DNA from 4 places in the Shewanella sp. SR1 genome. Region 3 is predicted to be linked to each of the others. Evidence: predicted binding sites of a transcription regulator. Region 3 holds the regulator's gene; each other region holds the start of a gene.

Region 1 (3,173 bases), on a different contig from region 3:
AACACTACGGCGAATAACATTGCTAATGCGAACACCATTGGCTTTAAAGAGTCCCGTGCTGAATTTGCGGATGTGTACGCTAATTCTATTTTTTCAAATGCTAAAACTGCTGTTGGTGGTGGTGTTGCAACGAGTCAAGTGGCACAGCAATTCCATCAAGGCAGCTTACAACTGACGAATAACTCCCTCGACTTGGCAATCAAAGGTGGTGGTTTCTTTGTAACGTCCTCTGAATTAGGAACATTAGATCACGCATTCACCCGTGCAGGCGCTTTTAAAGTAGATTCTAATAATTACATGGTGGATTCGGCTGGTAATTATTTACAGACTTTCCCTGTGGATAAAGACGGCAACTCAACATCTGTGAGTTTAACCACGGCTAAGCCTGTACAAATTCCCGATACTGCAGGTAGTTCAGTAAAGACTGAGAATGTTACTTTACAAATGAACTTAAATGCTAAAGCTGAAGCCCTAGATCCTGCTTTATTTGACCACACCGATCCAAAAACTTATAACAATGTCACTTCAATGACTATTTATGACTCACTCGGTGAGGGCCACATCATGACCACGTACTTTGTGAAGCCTAAAGACGGTGCATATAATGGTGAGAGTAATTGGGTGGCTTATTATGCTATTGATAATAAACCTGTAAATTTAAATGGCCCTGCAGGTAAATACGATGTGGATACTGATGGTGACGGTAGTCCAGATGTGCCACCTGTTGCGGGCGGTGGTGGTGTTTCAGCGCAAACTGCTGGTGGCTGGACGGGGGCGGTGCTGAAGTTTAACTCAGTTGGAGCCTATATTGACAGTAATCCTGCAGTTATTACTACGGCGCCACTTGGTAATAAACCAGCTGGTGTATTAGGTGCTGGAGCGGATGGCACTCAAGCATTAACAGTGAAGTTCAATGCGCCAACGCAATATGCAGATCCTTTTGCGGCGACTGAATTGAAACAAGATGGTACGACGGTTGGTCGTTTAACTAACGTTGAAATTGGTGCTGATGGCCTAATTACAGCAAGCTATTCTAACGGTTCGAACGTTGCTTTAGCACGGGTTGCTTTAGTTCGTTTTGCTAACGAACAAGGTTTAACGCAAGTGGGGAATACGTCGTGGAAAGCCAGTTTAGCTTCAGGTCCTGCGTTAGCGGGTGAGCCCAATAGTGGAACTTTTGGTAGTCTCAGTTCATCGGCGTTAGAGCAATCGAACATCGATTTAACGACTGAACTGGTCGATTTAATTTCGGCGCAGCGTAACTTCCAAGCGAACTCTCGTACCCTTGAAGTGAATAACACGCTGCAACAAACCGTATTACAAATCCGCTAATCATTACTTTGTTTAACTAAGTGTTGCCGCCAGTGGCAACACTTAGCCTTTATCCTGCTATCAATTCACTTCATTTCCTTATTCTTCAATTCTATCAGTAAATTAAACGTCAACTTTATTGGCACGATGCTTGCTTTGCTATTGTCATGTAGAAAATTTGACGGAGCAGTCTGTGGACAAATTCCTTTATGTCGCCATGAGTGGCGCCAAGCAAAATATGAATGAGCTGGCGCTCCGTGCGAACAACCTAGCCAATGCTAATACCGACGGTTTTAAATCCGATATGGCGCAAGCTCGCTCGATGCAGGCCTTCGGTGAAGGATTGCCTACAAGGGTGTTTGCGATGACAGAGTCTCCGTCAGCAAATTTTCGCTCAGGTCCAATAAAAACGACCGGACGAGATCTCGATGTTGCCATTAAAGGCGACGGCTGGTTTGCCGTGCAGGCAAAAGATGGCAGTGAAGCCTATACCCGCGCTGGTAGTTTAAGTTTCGACTCTACGGGTTTACTACACAATGACAGGGGAAATCCTGTTATGGGGGATGCCGGTCCCATAGTGTTGCCGCTCCCTATCGAGAAAGTTTCAATTTCTCAGGATGGCATTATTTCTGTTCGACCTCAGGGCGCTACCGCTGAAGTGGTGGAAGAAGTTGGTCGCTTGAAACTCGTTAATCCAGGTAATGCCGAGATGATGCGCGGTGAGGATGGATTGTTCCGGCTTGTGTCAGGGAATATCGCTCCTGCCGATCCTAGCGTAGGGGTTGAAAGTGGCGCAGTGGAAGGCAGTAACGTAAACCCTGTCGATGAAATGGTGTCTTTGATTGACCTTCAGCGTCAGTTTGAATTGCAAGTCAAGATGATGAAAACCGCGGAAGAAAATGATCGCGCTTCATCTTCATTAATGCGTATTAGTTAGGAGATAGATTATGCATCCGGCGTTATGGATTAGTAAAACTGGCTTAGACGCACAGCAAACTGACATTGCGGTGATCTCGAACAACGTGGCGAACGCCAGCACTGTGGGCTACAAGAAAAGTCGCGCAGTATTTGAAGATTTGCTTTACCAAACAGTTAACCAAGCGGGCGGTGTCAGCGCTTCTAACACTAAGTTACCTAATGGATTAAACATAGGTGCGGGTACCAAAGTCGTCGCTACACAGAAAATGTTTACCCAAGGCAACATGCTGACTACGGATAACTCATTGGATCTGATGATTGAAGGCCCCGGCTTTTTTGAAATCCAGCTACCCGATGGTACTGCGGCCTATACCCGAAATGGTCAGTTTACCTTAGACGATACGGGCCAGATTGTGACGCCAGGTTCTGGCTACTTGCTGCAACCCGCGATCACGATTCCTGACAATGCGACCAGTATTACCGTTTCCGCTGAGGGTGAAGTTTCAGTGAAAACCCCAGGTACAGCAGAGAACCAAGTTGTGGGTCAGTTGACTATGACGGATTTTATTAATCCATCGGGTCTGGATCCTATGGGACAAAACCTATACACGGAAACCGGTGCGAGTGGCACGCCAATTCAAGGTACTGCTTCGTTAGATGGCATGGGAGCGATTCGCCAAGGCGCCTTAGAAACCTCTAACGTTAACGTGACCGAAGAACTTGTGAACCTTATCGAAAGTCAGCGCATTTACGAGATGAACTCCAAAGTGATTTCAGCGGTAGATCAGATGCTGTCTTACGTGACTCAGAATTTATAGAGGCAAACATCATGGCTAGATATCTTGTGTTGGCCGTCGCGTTATTGCTTGCAGCTTGTAGCTCGACGCAAAAGAAACCCCTTGCGGATGATCCCTTTTATGCGCCGGTATATCCAGAGGCACCGC
Region 2 (3,173 bases), on a different contig from region 3:
ATAATCCTCAAGCACAATAAAACCTAAGGGATCGTAGAGTAGTTCAAATTGAATCCCTGAGGCACAAACGCGCTGCCACATGGCATAGAATTCAGGGTAGAGTTTACCAAAGTGATATTTTTTGCCGACATTCACTATCTGTGGATGCTCGAGAGTATTTGGATTAAGCATAGAGAATTGCAAACGTAAATAATCATCGCCGCCCACCACAGCGCAAGTCACAACGCGAATCGCCGTTTGTTGACGAATAAAGTACTGATTTAAAAATAACGCCGTCGTCCCCGTCCCCGACGGTAAAAATACCGTTAAATCGACTAAATCATTCGCCTGCGCAAATTGCACTATTTCTTGCGCCAGTCTATTTACCCCGTATTCAGCGTAGGAACAGCGACCGCCCTCTGGGATAAAAAGCGCCGTAGGCTCATTCGCGAGTACCTGAGTCTCGATATACTCTTGGCAACTCAGTCGCGCACTACCCGTTTGCAAAGCAGGCTCAGATCTAGCATTAATCTCTAACAAAACCTGAGGTTCGCATTGCGACTGAGTAAACGTCTGCTTTTGCGCCATTAACTCACTTAAGTCGATAATATTGGTGCCATTTGCCAATGCCGCAGCGTAATTCCCCGTGGGATGCTTGACTATTTGACTGGCAATATGGTCAACATAAAAATCACACTGCCAGCCTTTCATCTTGGCCAATGTTGATAGGGAATACAAAGAGTTCGCTAAGGGTGAGCCGTGGCCTATCACCTTGTTGATGCCTATAAACTCATGATCTAAAAAGTAGCCGAATTTACGCGCTTTATTGCCGCTAAACGCTGGATGCAATAAATCATCACGTTTTAGAAATATTTCTCGACCAGCAAAGGCAAAAATATCGACGGGGGAATTTGCAAACATCAGGCTACTCAAACGATTAAATACTCAGGCTTTTAAGCCATTGGATGGAATGGCTAGTGTAACGCCGCCTTTGCTCTTCTGCTCTTAAGAAATTAGCAATTTAGCGAAGAATTAGTGAAAATCACAAATAAAGCTTAAACGGATAGATCTAAGTCATTGATTATTAATAGCCAAATAATTGGCACGTTTCTCGCTTAGTCATTGGTATATATTCAGTTTATCAAAGCTAACAGCATTCATTACAGCTGACGATAAAGGCTAAAAAAGTAACATAAGGAGTTTTCAATGGCAGTATTACGCTTAATATTCAACATCGCTTGGTTTGTGCTCGGTGGATTTGTGATGGGACTCGCTTGGTGGCTCGCTGGTATCCTGTGTTTTATCAGCATTATTGGTATACCCTTTGGCCGCGCCTGCTTTGTTATCGGTGAAATGACCTTCTGGCCATTTGGCCAAGAACAAATCAGCCGTCGTCACCTAACCGGACGAGACGATTTAGGCACAGGTGCCCTAGGCATGGTGGGAAATATTATTTGGTTCTTGCTGTTTGGGATCTGGTTAGCCATAGGCCACTTAGCCCATGCCCTAGCCTGTTTTGTGACAATTATCGGCATTCCCTTTGGAATACAGCATCTTAAATTGGCGTTACTCAGCCTAACACCGATAGGTCAAACCGTCGTGGCTAAAGCCTAATCGGCAGTGAGTTATCCGTCTTAGCGCTGTTCATTGCCGATGATTTACTGTCGATGATTTACTGTCGATGATTTACTGTCGATGATTTACTGTCGATGATTTACTGTGGAGAATGGATAGCGCTTTTTCATCCCACACTGAAAATATCGCCTCGTTAAAGGCCATTTCTTCCTCCAGTAAATCGTTACAATTATATTGAGCATGGGCATATTGCGCATGGGCAGGTTCATCATCCTCTTGAACCTCAGTTTGCGGCTTAGTCGGCGCCACAATTGCCAACAGATAATGTGCCAGTTTTGCAGGGGCATCAATGGCCGCATCATGGCCGCAATACGCTAATACTATCAAATCCGTGTGAAAGTGCTGTGCCAAGGCTTTGCTCGATGCCATGCTCACCAACGCATCACGGTCACCGCAGAGCACACTTATCGGCACTTCCACGGTCAATGGACACTGATATTGAAAAGCCGCCCACAGTTGCCGCCAGGCGTTACGAATAGTTGGCGACGATTGGCGGCGAAATTCACTCCATTCGGCAATTAAACCGCAGTCTCGCCGATGACGAAAACTGGTTAAACGCACTATCGTCGACTCAATGGGATGTAAGGCTTTACCTCGAGCCCGCAAGAAAAATGCCTTCAATGCATTCAGTGGATTAAATCTTTGATACCAAGCCGATAAATTAGCCGCACTGCTGTTTAGTACAAATACATGCCTTATCTGCCAAGGTCGCTGGCGCGCCATTTCCAGCGCTAACATACCGCCCATAGACAAGCCGAGAAGGTAAATGGCTTCCCCATCTTGTACCTGCTCATCCAATTGCAGCCACACGGCATGGGTATAGTCAGCAATCTTAAGTGGGCTTAGTTCATGGGATAGCGTCCCATTACCTGGCAAATCCGGTGTCAGTACTCGCAGCCCCTTTTGTCGCAGTCGCTGATCGAAGCCATTCCAGTGGCGCTGATCACGCATTAATCCCCGCAATAACACCCAAGTTGTCATGACTGTGGCTCCCGATACCAATACTGCCGCGCGCACTCAGTGAGTTCAGCCAAACGTTCAGGCGTTAACTGCTCTAACGATTGGGCGTAGGCCGCTTCCATCATAAATTGCATCAGCACTGTGTGCCTGCGTAAAATTCTGTGATGACGATGTGTTTTCTGCGGATTGAAAAAACCTGCAAAATTAAATATTTGTCTGGGATTTTTCTTAATCCAAGCCCAGGATCCCATCTCTAATGTCAAAGGCAGAAACGGCACCTGAGCATGGGGATCGGCCACTTGATGCTGGCGATAGAGGTAATCCCAAATATCCCCATGGGTGCGATAAAACTGGCTCTGCGGCGCGAGCCGATAATGGTCATGATGGGGATAACTTTGTTCAAATAATTGTTTTAGATGAAGAATATAATTGGCATTTTCGAAGGCGGTACGCGTATGGGCGTAGGGGAACCAAATATGATCACTCAAGCCAAAGCCAGAGTGAGCATCGAGGGAAATCAAACTGGTGCTGCGGCTCAGCAATTGCTGTACATAGGCAACTAAACCGACGGTTTCAAGCTCCATTCCCCCCACGCCGCG
Region 3 (3,173 bases):
AAAACCGGTCAAGTCGTTGGCCTACTCGGCCCGAACGGCGCGGGTAAAACTACCACCTTTTACATGGTCGTTGGTCTGGTTAAAAGCGATAAAGGCCACATCTTTATCGACGATGATGATTTAACCGCAGATCCTATGCACCTGCGCGCCCGCAAAGGCATAGGTTACTTGCCGCAGGAAGCCAGTATCTTTCGTAAACTGACCGTCCATGACAACATCATGGCCGTGCTGCAAACGCGTAAAGAATTAAAAAAAGAGCAAAGGGAAGAAGAGCTAGAGCATCTGCTCGAAGAGTTCCACATCACCCATATCCGTGACAGCCAAGGCATGTCATTGTCGGGCGGTGAACGTCGCCGTGTCGAAATTGCGCGGGCGTTAGCAGCAAATCCTAAGTTCATTTTGCTCGATGAACCCTTTGCTGGTGTCGATCCGATTTCGGTTATCGACATTAAAAAGATTATCGAACAGCTCAAAAGTCGTGGCCTTGGCGTGTTGATCACAGACCACAATGTCCGTGAGACATTAGATGTGTGTGAACATGCCTATATCGTGAGTCACGGAAACTTGATTGCCGAGGGAACACCCGCAGAGATCTTAGACAATCAGCAAGTTAGGGCTGTGTACTTAGGTGAACAATTCAGGCTATAGTTAATCAAGCGGAGCCAATGCAGGCAATTTATGCCACCATTGGACTCCACTCAAGATGATAACAAGCGACCTCATCCAACAATAATAACGTAGGGATCAGCGGTAACATGAAAGCGTCACTCCAGCTCAAACTGGGTCAACAGTTAACCATGACGCCACAATTACAACAGGCCATACGTCTGTTGCAACTGTCGTCATTAGAACTGCAGCAAGAGATCCAGCAAGCCTTAGATTCTAATCCCCTTCTCGAGCTGGAAGAGGATCAATTCGACGCCACTAAAGACCCTGTAAACCAAACGCTATCCGATACGGATTTCAGTGAATCTAGCACCCTGCCGCCAGAAAAAGACAGCTCCACCATAGACACGGCAGAGTCGCTCACGAAAGAGTCCATGCCCGACGAACTCCCCATGGACACCACATGGGATGAAGTGTTCACCGCCTCTCCCAATTCTGGCCCCGGCGGCAGTCGTGAAGACGATATGCCCTTCCAAGGTGAGACCAGTGAAGGCTTGTATGAACACTTAGAATGGCAAAAAAACCTCACGCCGTTTTCTGAAACCGATTTAGCCATTGCCACCGCCATTATTGATGCCATCGACGATCAAGGCTATCTCACCCAAAGCACTGACGAAATCCTCGAAGCCATGGGCAATTCTGAGGTTGAGCTCGACGAAGTCGAAGCTGTACTCAAGCGCATTCAACACTTTGATCCTATTGGTGTTGCCGCCCGCGATTTAAGCGAGTGCCTGTTGATCCAACTGTCGCATTTCGCCGCTGACACGCCCAACCTAGAAAACGCCCGCATGCTGATCAAAGATCATTTAGATCTGATCGCCGCCCGCGATTTTAGATTGTTGATGCGTAAGACTAAATTAAAAGAGGATGAGTTAAGAGACGGCATCGCGCTTATCCAAACCCTCAATCCCCGCCCAGGTTTATTGATTACGCCCAACGATGACGAATACGTCATCCCAGATGTGTCAGTGTCGAAGAAAAATGGCCGTTGGGTGGTTGAGCTTAATCCTGACTGCATGCCAAAAATCAATGTAAATCAACATTATGCTTCGATGGCGCGCAGCACTAAAAGCCAAGCCGATAGCCAATTTATTCGTGGTCATCTGCAAGAGGCTAAATGGTTTATCAAGAGTTTAGAGAGCCGTAATGATACCCTGTTGAAGGTGGCGAACTGTATCGTCCAATATCAGCAAGGTTTCTTTGAATACGGTGAAGAAGCCATGAAACCTATGGTGCTGAACGATATTGCCGAAGCGGTAGAAATGCATGAGTCGACCATCTCAAGGGTGACGACACAGAAATACATGCATACCCCTAAGGGACTTTTTGAACTAAAATACTTCTTCTCTAGCCACGTCGGTACTGACGATGGTGGGGAGTGCTCATCCACAGCAATCAGAGCCTTCATTAAGAAACTGGTTGCAGCGGAAAACCAGAAAAAACCATTAAGCGACAGTAAGATGGCACAACTTCTGGCAGAACAAGGGATCAACGTAGCCCGCAGAACCATTGCGAAGTACCGAGAGGCTATGCTCATTCCGCCTTCTAATCAGCGTAAAAGTTTATAACCTACAGTGGATATCGGAGGACGTTTCTATGCAAATAAACCTGAGTGGACACCATGTCGAAATTACCGAATCGTTACGTGCATATGTAGAAGAAAAGTTTTCAAAACTTGAACGCCATTTCGAACAGATCAATAATGTGCACGTTGTGCTCAATGTCGAGAAAATGCAACAGATTGCCGAAGCGAGAATAAATCTTATCGGTGGTGAAGTTTTTGCTACTTCAGAGCATGCTGACATGTATGCCGCTATAGACGCCCTGATTGACAAGCTTGATCGTCAGGTTATTAAACACAAAGAGAAGTTAACAAAACACTAATAATGGAACTTTGTACCATACTGCGGCCGGAGTGCACTACCTGCGCCACTCCGGGCAGCAAGAAAAAGGTACTGGAACTCATCAGCGACTTAGTCGCTGCCCAGTACCCGACCCTCTCATCTCAAGAGATATTCGAAAGCCTAGTGGCGCGCGAAAAGATGGGGAGCACAGGTATAGGTAACGGCATCGCCATTCCACATGGTCGACTAGCCGATATAGATCAGCCCATTGCCATACTCATTAAGTGTGAAGAGCCGATAGCATTCGATGCTATCGATAAGCAACCTGTTGATATTTTATTTGCACTACTGGTGCCTGCAGACCAATGTCAGCAGCACTTAAGTACCTTGTCTTGCATGGCCGAAAAGCTGAGCGACAAGCAAATATTAAAGCAATTACGCAAGACGCATGATGAAACGGAACTCTATCAGGTAATCACTGGATGAAACTGGTCATAGTGTCGGGCCGCTCAGGCTCAGGCAAATCTGTCGCCCTAAGGGTACTCGAAGATCTCGGCTATTATTGTGTCGATAACCTTCCCTTGCCCTTAATCGGCACTTTGCTTGAGCAACTCAAAGGCAGTAACGATCTCGTCGCCATTAGTGTCGACGTGCGTAACATGC
Region 4 (3,173 bases), on a different contig from region 3:
AATTCGCCAGTTTACTTAGCCAGCATTTTTAACCGTAACAAACTCTGGATACGCATCGATACCGCAATCAGACGCATCCATACCATTGTATTCTTCTTCCTCTGTCACACGGATCCCCATGGTTTTCTTAATCACATACCAAACCACAAAGGATGAACAGAATACCCAAGTAAAGATGAAGGCTGCACCGGTCAACTGCCCAGTAATAGTCGCATCAGCGTTGGATAATGGCACACACATTAGACCAAGGAAGCCAGCCACGCCGTGTACTGAAATCGCGCCCACTGGATCGTCAATCTTAATGCGATCTAAGCCCACAATCGAGAACACCACCACGCCGCCCGCAACTAAACCAATCACACCCGCCATTAACAGTGAAGGTGAAAGAGGATCTGCCGTAATCGCCACTAAACCCGCCAAAATACCGTTGAGTATCATGGTTAAATCCGCTTTACCCCAAATCATCTTACACACGATCAGCGCAGAGATAGCACCGAACGCCGCCGCAGTATTGGTATTAACAAACACTTTTGCCACTGAGCTCGCATTCGCCGCATCCGACACCATTAATTGCGAGCCACCGTTAAAGCCAAACCAGCCCATCCACAGAATAAACATACCTAAGGTTGCCATCGGCAAGTTAGAGCCAGGGATAGGATTCACTTGACCGTTAGGGCCATATTTACCCTTACGCGCACCGAGCAATAACACACCCGCAATCGCCGCCGTCGCACCTGTCATGTGCACAATACCGCTACCGGCAAAGTCCACAAAGCCCAGTTTAGAGATAAAACCTTGGCCCCAAGTCCAATACCCTTCTACTGGATAGATAACCGCTGTCATCACCACAGAGAAGAACAGGAAAGCCCATAACTTCATCCGTTCCGCCACAGCGCCAGAGACAATTGACATCGCCGTTGCCACAAACACCACTTGGAAGAAGAAGTCAGATTCTAATGCATGGCTCGCATCTGATGATTGAGAACCGATTAAGGTACCAATCGATGGCAACCAACCCCCTTCAGTGTTATCCACATACATGATGTTGTAGCCCACCAGCAGATACATCACACAGGCAATCGCGTACAACACAACGTTCTTCGTTAAAATTTCAGTGGTGTTTTTAGAGCGAACTAAACCCGCTTCTAACATGGCGAATCCCGCCGCCATCCACATAACTAACGCACCAGAAATCAAAAAGTAAAAGGTGTCGAGTGCAAAGCGTAGTTCAGTGACTGTGCCGCCTAATTTTGTTAATTCTTCCATTGTCAGCCCCTTATAGCGCTTCTGTATCGAGTTCACCCGTACGGATACGGATAGCTTGTTCTAAGTCGACGACGAAGATCTTACCGTCGCCAATTTTCCCCGTATGGGCCGCAGTGGTAATGGCCTCAATCAACATGTCGAGATTTTCAGCCTTAGTGGCAATTTCTAGTTTTACTTTTGGCAAAAAATCCACCTGATACTCGGCGCCACGATACAACTCTGTGTGCCCTTTTTGACGGCCAAAACCTTTAACTTCGGTCACCGTCATGCCTTCAATACCTATTCCGGCGATAGCTTCACGGACATCATCCAACTTAAATGGCTTGATGATAGCGCTGACTAGTTTCATCCTGACCTCCAAAAAAACGCGATTGTTATTAACTTGTATCAAAGGTAATTCAATCATTAGGCCAACAATTTAACTTACTGATTATTTTAAACTTTAACTAAACAAGGTTATTTTAAAAGGTTAAAAATGCACCATGATCGAGCACAAACAAGTGCAACGCACTCTTTTAGTGAGCAGTTTAAGTGCAGCAGCTATTCGACCTTAGGCCTATTGGTAACAAGGTTAAATTGGGGTCTACTGGGGGAAGCGTAAATCGAGATGAAACCTGAGCATCACAGCACAAGCTCTTAGACAAAAGCGAAGATCATCACTAAGACAATCATCAAGCGCAGAAGGAAGGCCCGATGTTAAAACCCGAAGAATGTGTTCTCGTTATCGTCGATGTGCAGGGAAAACTTGCACAAATCATGGATAACAGTGACAAGCTGCACCAACAACTACAGACCTTAATCCAAGGTGCACAATTATTTGAAATACCCATACTGTGGTTAGAACAGCTACCCGATAAACTCGGAGCAACCAGTCCAGGGCTTCAAACCTTGCTGGAGAAAACCGGCTCCCCCATTGCCAAGCAACATTTTAGCGGCTGGCACTGTGAAGAGTTTGCGCAGGCACTCACTAAGACGGATCGCAAACACGTCATACTGGCGGGCATTGAAACCCATGTGTGTGTTTATCAAACCTGTTGTGACCTTATAGAACAGCAATATTCGGTGCATCTCGTCGCAGATGGCGTCTCGTCACGCAGTGCCGATAATAAACAACTGGGTATTCAGATGATGACGGCCAGAGGCGCCTTATTAACTAACGTGGAATCGCTATTATTTGAATTACAACATCAAGCCCAAGGCGAGCGCTTTAGGGCATTATTAAAACTGATCAAATAGCAATTCACTCCTTGGCTCTAATGAAGTAAACAGCCCTTGGTTCAGGCATGACGTTGACATTCACTCCCATAAAAAAGCCCTCGCTGAGTCAGCGAGGGCTTTTGCTTACATGAGGGGTTAGCTCAGGTTAAAAACAATTTGTTAAACACTATTTATAAGTGGCTTCGCGTTTTTTCGCTTCTTCATCCCACTTAGGTAACATGTCTTTCTTAAATGCTTCTTTCTCTGCATTCATTTTTTCCATGTCCATACCTAAAGCGGCTTGTGCCTTGGCTTTAGTAGAAATATCAGGGATCGCGATAGGATCTGTGATGCTTTTCTTCGCTAACAATTGCGCTAACTTAACCCGCGCATCTGCCGCTTTATCTACCGCTGTGCCTAGGATACGTAAGACTTCTTCAGGGGCATGCGCAGCAGCGCCGTGTGAAGCAATCGCATAGTCCCAACGCCATTGTGAATGACGGATATCGGTTAGAATGGGCTTCATTTCCGCTTCAGTTGCACCGGCTTTCCAAGCGGCCGCAGCTTCAAAGTGCGCTTTCACTAGTTGCGCTTCGGCGCGGCCTTTTAGCTCTTTCACTTTAGCTTTACGTTCGTTGGTCAAGCCGACTAAGAACTCTTTACTTTGGCTGTGGCACGTCGCGCAGGTTTCTTCAAAACGATCAAATGGG

The links. The regulator sigma-54, encoded in region 3, starts transcription at its own class of promoters, with help from an activator protein. The targets are predictions, from matches to a motif close to GTTGGCACGNNNNTNGNNT.
Region 1: a site for sigma-54 is predicted at 1,450-1,468, ahead of flgF (flagellar basal-body rod protein FlgF). Genes of this name have one in related genera too.
Region 2: a site for sigma-54 is predicted at 1,078-1,096, ahead of KV201_RS02120 (YccF domain-containing protein). Genes of this name have one in related genera too.
Region 4: a site for sigma-54 is predicted at 1,663-1,681, ahead of KV201_RS00590 (P-II family nitrogen regulator). Genes of this name have one in related genera too.

The regions. Positions count from the first base shown of each region.
Region 1 covers NZ_JAJAEF010000006.1:100,546-103,718, reverse strand. Annotated here, with positions in the region: gene flgE (flagellar hook protein FlgE) at 1-1,332, shown strand, start outside; gene flgF (flagellar basal-body rod protein FlgF) at 1,505-2,248, shown strand; gene flgG (flagellar basal-body rod protein FlgG) at 2,259-3,047, shown strand; gene flgH (flagellar basal body L-ring protein FlgH) at 3,059-3,173, shown strand, end outside.
Region 2 covers NZ_JAJAEF010000002.1:51,080-54,252, reverse strand. Annotated here, with positions in the region: gene KV201_RS02125 (1-aminocyclopropane-1-carboxylate deaminase/D-cysteine desulfhydrase) at 1-900, opposite strand, end outside; gene KV201_RS02120 (YccF domain-containing protein) at 1,186-1,593, shown strand; gene KV201_RS02115 (alpha/beta fold hydrolase) at 1,666-2,595, opposite strand; gene KV201_RS02110 (M14 family zinc carboxypeptidase) at 2,592-3,173, opposite strand, start outside.
Region 3 covers NZ_JAJAEF010000008.1:105,841-109,013, forward strand. Annotated here, with positions in the region: gene lptB (LPS export ABC transporter ATP-binding protein) at 1-648, shown strand, start outside; gene KV201_RS09725 (RNA polymerase factor sigma-54) at 756-2,234, shown strand; gene hpf (ribosome hibernation promoting factor) at 2,263-2,550, shown strand; gene ptsN (PTS IIA-like nitrogen regulatory protein PtsN) at 2,553-2,996, shown strand; gene rapZ (RNase adapter RapZ) at 2,993-3,173, shown strand, end outside.
Region 4 covers NZ_JAJAEF010000001.1:124,749-127,921, forward strand. Annotated here, with positions in the region: gene KV201_RS00585 (ammonium transporter) at 16-1,266, opposite strand; gene KV201_RS00590 (P-II family nitrogen regulator) at 1,277-1,615, opposite strand; gene KV201_RS00595 (hydrolase) at 1,960-2,502, shown strand; gene nrfA (ammonia-forming nitrite reductase cytochrome c552 subunit) at 2,651-3,173, opposite strand, start outside.